3 regions of the Providencia sp. Me31A genome follow, and region 2 is predicted to be linked to each of the others. Evidence: predicted binding sites of a transcription regulator. Region 2 holds the regulator's gene; each other region holds the start of a gene.
What was found. The regulator LexA, encoded in region 2, represses DNA repair genes until DNA is damaged. The targets are predictions, from matches to a motif close to TNCTGTATGTACATACAGNA.

Region 1 (2,280 bases), on a different contig from region 2:
CGGTAAACCATACCACCTAAACGGGTATAAACGTCTAAGTCATCCATGATTGGATAGCTTAATTTGGTAGTTAATGAAACACCCATAGATTTCAGGTCACCGCTGTTGTCAGTACCTTTGTATTTCATTTTACCGAACCAGTCATAGCCCAGTTCAAAGCCTAAATACTGGTTATATTGGTAACCAGCATATGCACCAGCACCGAAGGTATCGCGGTCAGTTGAAGAACCAACTGAGCCCCAACCTTCATAGTCTGTACCAGTTTTTGCTGGGTTTAGGTTAGTATTTTCATAATGAGACCAACCTAATTTAGCACCGGTATACCAAGTGTTATCTTTTGGAGCTGCTTGTGCAACTGTTGCAAAAGCGGCTACTGCCACTGCTACTGCGATAGCTGTTTTTTTCATTTTACGCCTCGTTATCATCCAATATATTGGCTTGGCTTCACTGAGCCTTATTATATGCCATTGGTTCAATTTACTTGCTAGGTTTCGCGGACATTATCTACAAAAAAATATAAAAAGTAAAAAATAATGCCATAAGCTTAACAAGCTAAAGTCTACAACGAACTTAAAAAGATACAAGTAGAGTGAGCAATAAACGTTAAAAAAAGTATTTTTTTAGTGTATAAATCAGAGAGATAAGCTTATTTATCTTTATGTTTATTTATTATCTATCTGATTGATCTTCAATACTTTTCATTTCACTTTAGGGATAAATATTACTAAAGGTGAAATTTAGTAAGAAAATTCTTAATCTTAGCTAGTGATAGTGATTTGAGTGAATTTTTAAGTGATTTGGTTGTCTAGATTGCGTACAAGCCATATTATAGGTTTTCTGTGGGCGCATGATAAATCCAATAGAATGGCCTTCTTGTGCAGCATATTGCAGACGCTCAAAGTCTTGTTCACTCATTTCTGGCAACCATCCTAGAACCACACTATAGTTACCACTTCTTAATGCCTTTTCCATTGCATCAATAGTTGTAATGGTATCCATATGATTTAACTGCATAACTTTATGAGTCGGGATTCCAGATTGCTCTAACCAGTGTTTACTTAACTTTTTATTTGGGCTTAACCAAAGCAACCAACGTGATTGAACACCGAATTGGCGCAGCATAGGTAGCAAAATATAATCCATAATTGGGTGCTTTTCATCGTAGACAAGTTCGCTCACCATACCTTGTTGTATCGTGCTATTTGCCAGCTCAATAGATGGTATAGCTTGCGCATAATTATTAAGAGAATGTTCTGTTGTTTCGTTCCAAGAGTAGATGCTCATAATTCACCTCGTTACAATGCTGTATGAACATACAGTAACTGTATATTTATCCACTATCAAGGTTATTTTTTCAAAGCGCTTCGCAACTTTGTCGTTTTTTTCTGCTTTCTTCTTGGCATTTTTTATTGCAGCTCTCAAAATTGTCTGTACGTAATTGGTTGTAAAGCAAGACATTATAAAACTTATTTTCTCAAGGATGAAAATTGCACATAGTGAAAAAGGAGCTAAGGAGTATGTTATTAATGGACGAAAAGTTTTTTTATTTATCGCGCTTGTTAGGTCAATTTGGTGAACTTAAACGTAAGAATCATTTTGGGGGATTTTGCTTATTGGTAAATGATGCCATTGTAGGATTAGTTTTGGATGGGGATTTTTATCTTAGAGGTTGCTTAATGGCACGCAGTCATTTTGAAGCATCAGGGCTTAACCGCTTAGTTTATAGTAAGAAGGGGGTTCCTTTAGAGATGCGATACTATCAGATTTCAGAGCAGATTTGGTGTAATGAAGCTTTGATTTTGCAATACATCGAGCTGGCATACCATTCAGCTATTGAAGAGCTAAAACAAAAAAAAGCGATTACGATGCGGATAAAAGACTTACCAAACATGAACATGTCGGTTGAACGTGCATTAGGGAAAATTGGTATTTCTCAGGTGGATGATTTGCGCACTATGGGGGCAAAAGCCTGTTTTATGAAGTTAAAGCAGTATGGTAAGCATGACCCAAGTATTCAGTTATTAATTGGTTTAGCTGCGGCGATAGAAGGGTGCCATAGTGCGGTGTTACCCAAAACAATTAAGCAAGAATTGATCGCTTGGTATAACAGCTTCGAGCTTAATCTTGTATAATTTTGTTTAGAATTAGTTTGTTGGATGTTTATGATGCTCTGTAGCATCAAGATGAAGGAGATGCGGGTATAAATTATATTAATGTATTTTATACCCGCTTACCGGTGTATTTATGACGCACTGATTTTTATGATGATTTGTTTTATCT
Region 2 (2,280 bases):
AGGAATAAATATGGCAAGTCAAACCAAAGGGTTCACACGAGTGATTAAAGCTGCGGGGTATTCCTTAAAGGGTTTAAAAGCGGCTTGGGTAAATGAAGCTGCATTTCGTCAAGAGTCAGTGGCTGCAGTTATTGCCATTATTATCGCATTTTGCTTAGATATCAGCTATGTAGATAGAATTTTATTGATTAGCTCTGTCGTGCTGGTGGCTGTAGTAGAGTTACTTAACAGTGCCATAGAGGCGGTGGTTGACCGCATTGGTAGCGAGTACCATGAACTTTCTGGTCGTGCAAAAGATATTGGCTCAGCTGCGGTATTCGTGAGTATTGGATTGGCATTGTTTATTTGGGCGTTGGTTTTATGGCAGCGTTATTTTGCGAGTTAACCTGTTTAACAGCATAAAATGAATGTAAAGAAAGTAAATCGATAACAAATGCGGAAATTGAGTGATTTAACTGTTCCAAATCTTCATTTACCTGTATATACTCACAGCTTGACTGTATAAACAAACAGGGGAACGGAATGAAAGCACTGACGGCTCGACAACAGCAGGTTTACGATCTGGTGCGTGATCATATTTCGCAGACAGGTATGCCTCCAACACGTGCTGAGATAGCAGCAAGCCTTGGCTTTCGTTCGCCTAATGCGGCAGAAGAACATTTAAAGGCTTTGGCTCGTAAAGGGGTTATTGAGATTGTTTCGGGTGCATCTCGGGGTATCCGTCTACTTCTTGAAGAAGAAAATGAAGATCAGGGGTTACCTCTGATTGGCCGCGTCGCCGCAGGCGAACCATTATTGGCGCAAGAGCATATCGAAAGTCATTATCAAGTTGACCCAGAATTATTTAAACCTCATGCGGATTTTTTATTGCGCGTAAATGGGATGTCAATGAAAGATATTGGTATTATGGACGGTGATTTATTGGCTGTACATAAAACACAAAATGCACATAATGGCCAAGTTATCGTTGCACGTATTGATGATGAAGTGACTGTTAAACGTTTTAAACAACAAGGGAATCGTGTTGAGTTAATCGCTGAAAACCCTGAATTTGCACCAATTATTGTAGATTTACGTGAACAAAGCTTCACCATTGAAGGTTTAGCTGTTGGTGTTATCCGTAATAGTGATTGGTATTAGTTTTTAGAATATCAGGTGCGATAGGCTTGATGGCGTTGTAATTGTTGGCAGATTTCATTTATTTTTAGAGATCTGCCGCGATGCGACCTTTCTTTTGATTAAGTCATTTTTTCTTTATGGTGATCGGTTGTTGATGGTTATGACCACAATGTGCGTGGTCTTGGCAACTATCAATCTCATCGCAATTTTTACATAAACCGTGGTTTTCAACGACAGTATGTTTCAAATGAAACTGATGTTTCTCTGCTAAGCTGATAATTGCAGCTTCTATTATGGTGCAATCACTTTCTGTGACACTTCCACAATGATCACAAATTAACATCACAGAGGTATGGCTTGGGTTGTCAAAATGGTGACAAACAACGTAGCTATTTGTTGACTCGATTTTGTGGATAAACCCTTGTTCCATTAAAAATTCAAGCCCTCGGTAAACCGTAGGTGGCTTAGCTTGCGGCTCTATCTCTCGCAGCAAATCGAGTAAATCATAAGCGCTGATAGCACCATGCTGTTGCGCAATAAGGCGTAATACTGTTTCTCTTTGTGGAGTCAATCTTACGCCTCTTGATTGGCAAATCTGCTCTGCCATCGCAAGTACTTTCTGTTCACTCATTTTTTTCATTGTACTGAGCCTACCTAGAAAAATGCATATATTCACTAGCTCCAAGTCTATCACAGTTTTTTGATCTTTAGAGTGCGAGGAAAAAATGGATTGTGAGCAAAAATTCAGCCTAATTCATTTTTTGATTTGTTAAAGGGAGAGATTGGCCTTTTTATATACGAATAGGGTGAATGGCATTAACGAGAGGACGACTAGGCAAAGAAATGAATCCTTGCCTAATCTATTAGGGGTTAGTATTTATATTCAATACCTAACCAATAGTTACGGCCTTCTTCAATGTAGCCATTGGTGTATTCATATGATTTATCGAATAAGTTGTTGACGGATGTGTTAACAGAAATGCCTTGTCCAAAATCATAATCTAAGCGTAGGTCGGTTTTAGCATAGCCACGTACTTTGCTTTCGGCATCAACATAGTTAAATGCCCAACTTCTAGCTTCTTCGGTAATTGTGATGCTAAATGGGTCGAATGGTGTGAATTTCACCCAAGCAAAAGCTTTGTGGGTCGGTAATTCAGCGAC
Region 3 (2,280 bases), on a different contig from region 2:
GTTAGATTAATAAACTGGGTTTGGTTTAAATTTCAAAATTAAATTTCAGTCAAATATTCGTGTTTTTCACTTAATTTAACGTCAATTTCCATACCGTATGAAGTATGGCACGTATGTATTATGTATAGATAAAGTTAAAGGCCTCACTAGGAGGCCTTTAACTGTGTTTAATTTTATTCTAATGATGATTGGCAATCAGAATGGAATATCATCATCGAAATCCATTGGTGGTTCATTGGTTTGTGGTGCTGGAGCTCCAGAACGTGCTGGTGCAGCACCGCCACTGAATTGTTGCGCTGCTTGAGGTTGTTGAGGTTGACCCCATCCCCCTTGACCACCTTGGTTTTGTGATGAAGCATCACCACCACGGCCACCTAACATTTGCATTGAGCCACCAATATTGACAACTACTTCTGTCGTGTAGCGATCTTGACCGCTTTGATCCTGCCACTTACGTGTTTGCAAAGAACCTTCGATATAGACTTGTGAACCTTTTTTCAGGTATTCCCCTGCAACTTCAGCTAATTTGCCGAAAATAACTACACGGTGCCATTCGGTTTTTTCACGCATCTCACCGGTTTGCTTGTCACGCCAACTTTCAGAAGTCGCCAGAGTCAGGTTTGCCACAGCTCCGCCGTTAGGCATATAACGGATTTCTGGATCTTGTCCTAGGTTACCGATAAGAATTACTTTATTTACGCCTCTGCTGGCCATTTAATACTCCTGATGCATTGAATTTAATCTCTGGATTAGCCGTGGAGTTTACCAACGACCGAGACGATTTGCACCAACAATTGAAATTACGCGGTTAACTTGCGAAACGCTTTCCAAATTTAAGTGGTATTACATAGTGCCTTATTAATATAAGCACAAAATAATTCATACTACATCTATCTTTTCAATAAATTCTGACTTTTGCTTTCCAGTTTCACTATTAATATTTTACTCTAAATAATTCAATCTGAAGCTAGGCGGCAAACGAAGATATCACAGGGAGCACTCAAAAGAATGTGGTCTGCGTCGCTGAGCACGGCCAACAATGCCACGGTTTGAAATATAATCGAGTAAGGAAATATGACAAGTACTGTATATCCATTCAGCCATAAATATGTGATAATAGTTTCTTGCGATTGTTCAATATCAAATCATCTGGGAAGTGGTAAATGGATAATATCGAAGTACGCGGCGCACGCACGCATAATCTGAAAAACATCAATCTCGTTATCCCTCGTGACAAACTAATTGTTATTACAGGTTTGTCAGGCTCAGGTAAGTCATCTTTAGCCTTTGATACCCTTTATGCAGAAGGTCAGCGCCGCTATGTAGAGTCTCTATCCGCGTACGCACGTCAGTTCCTTTCCTTAATGGAAAAGCCGGATGTCGACCATATCGAAGGGCTATCCCCTGCGATATCTATTGAACAAAAATCAACATCTCACAACCCACGCTCTACTGTAGGGACTATCACTGAGATCCATGATTATCTGCGGTTACTTTTTGCCCGTGTTGGTGAGCCTCGCTGCCCTGATCATGATATCCCTCTTGCTGCACAAACTGTCAGCCAAATGGTCGACAATGTCTTGGCTCAGCCAACCGACCGTAAAATGATGTTACTGGCTCCGGTGGTTAAAGAGCGTAAAGGGGAGCACGTTAAACTGCTCGACAACTTAGCCTCTCAAGGTTATATCCGAGCTAGAATTGATGGTGAAGTGTGCGATCTATCAGATCCTCCAAAACTCGAGTTACAAAAAAAGCATACTATTGAGGTTGTTGTCGACCGCTTCAAAATCCGTGAGGATATTGCTCAGCGTTTAGCCGAATCCTTTGAAACTGCACTAGAACTTTCTGGTGGTACCGCTATTGTCGCGGATATGGATGATCCAAATGCTGAAGAATTGGTTTTCTCTGCCAATTTTGCCTGTTCCATCTGTGGTTATAGCATGGTGGAGCTTGAGCCGCGCCTCTTCTCCTTTAATAACCCAGCTGGTGCTTGCCCAAGCTGTGACGGCTTAGGTGTTCAACAGTTTTTCGATCCTGAACGTGTGATCCAAAATACCGAGATCTCACTGGCAGGCGGTGCTATCCGTGGTTGGGATCGCCGCAATTTTTATTATTTTCAAATGCTCATGTCGCTCGCTGAACATTATAAGTTTGATGTTGAAGCGCCATATGACTCGCTCAGTCCCGCTATCCAAAAAATTATTTTGTATGGCTCCGGCAAAGAAACAATCGAGTTTAAATATCGCAATGACCGAGGCGATGTCACTGTACGCCGCCATC

Region 1: a site for LexA is predicted at 1,302-1,321, ahead of sulA (SOS-induced cell division inhibitor SulA). Genes of this name have one in related genera too.
Region 3: a site for LexA is predicted at 1,083-1,102, ahead of uvrA (excinuclease ABC subunit UvrA). Genes of this name have one in related genera too.

What each region holds. Positions count from the first base shown of each region.
Region 1 covers NZ_JBKQGZ010000007.1:164,206-166,485, forward strand. Annotated here, with positions in the region: gene ompA (porin OmpA) at 1-407, opposite strand, end outside; gene sulA (SOS-induced cell division inhibitor SulA) at 763-1,284, opposite strand; gene ACLPIE_RS07595 (TfoX/Sxy family DNA transformation protein) at 1,527-2,132, shown strand; gene yccS (YccS family putative transporter) at 2,243-2,280, opposite strand, start outside.
Region 2 covers NZ_JBKQGZ010000024.1:27,485-29,764, forward strand. Annotated here, with positions in the region: gene ACLPIE_RS18165 (diacylglycerol kinase) at 11-385, shown strand; gene lexA (transcriptional repressor LexA) at 523-1,140, shown strand; gene zur (zinc uptake transcriptional repressor Zur) at 1,244-1,759, opposite strand; gene ACLPIE_RS18180 (TonB-dependent receptor plug domain-containing protein) at 1,990-2,280, opposite strand, start outside.
Region 3 covers NZ_JBKQGZ010000021.1:53,099-55,378, reverse strand. Annotated here, with positions in the region: gene ACLPIE_RS16970 (single-stranded DNA-binding protein) at 196-714, opposite strand; gene uvrA (excinuclease ABC subunit UvrA) at 1,164-2,280, shown strand, end outside.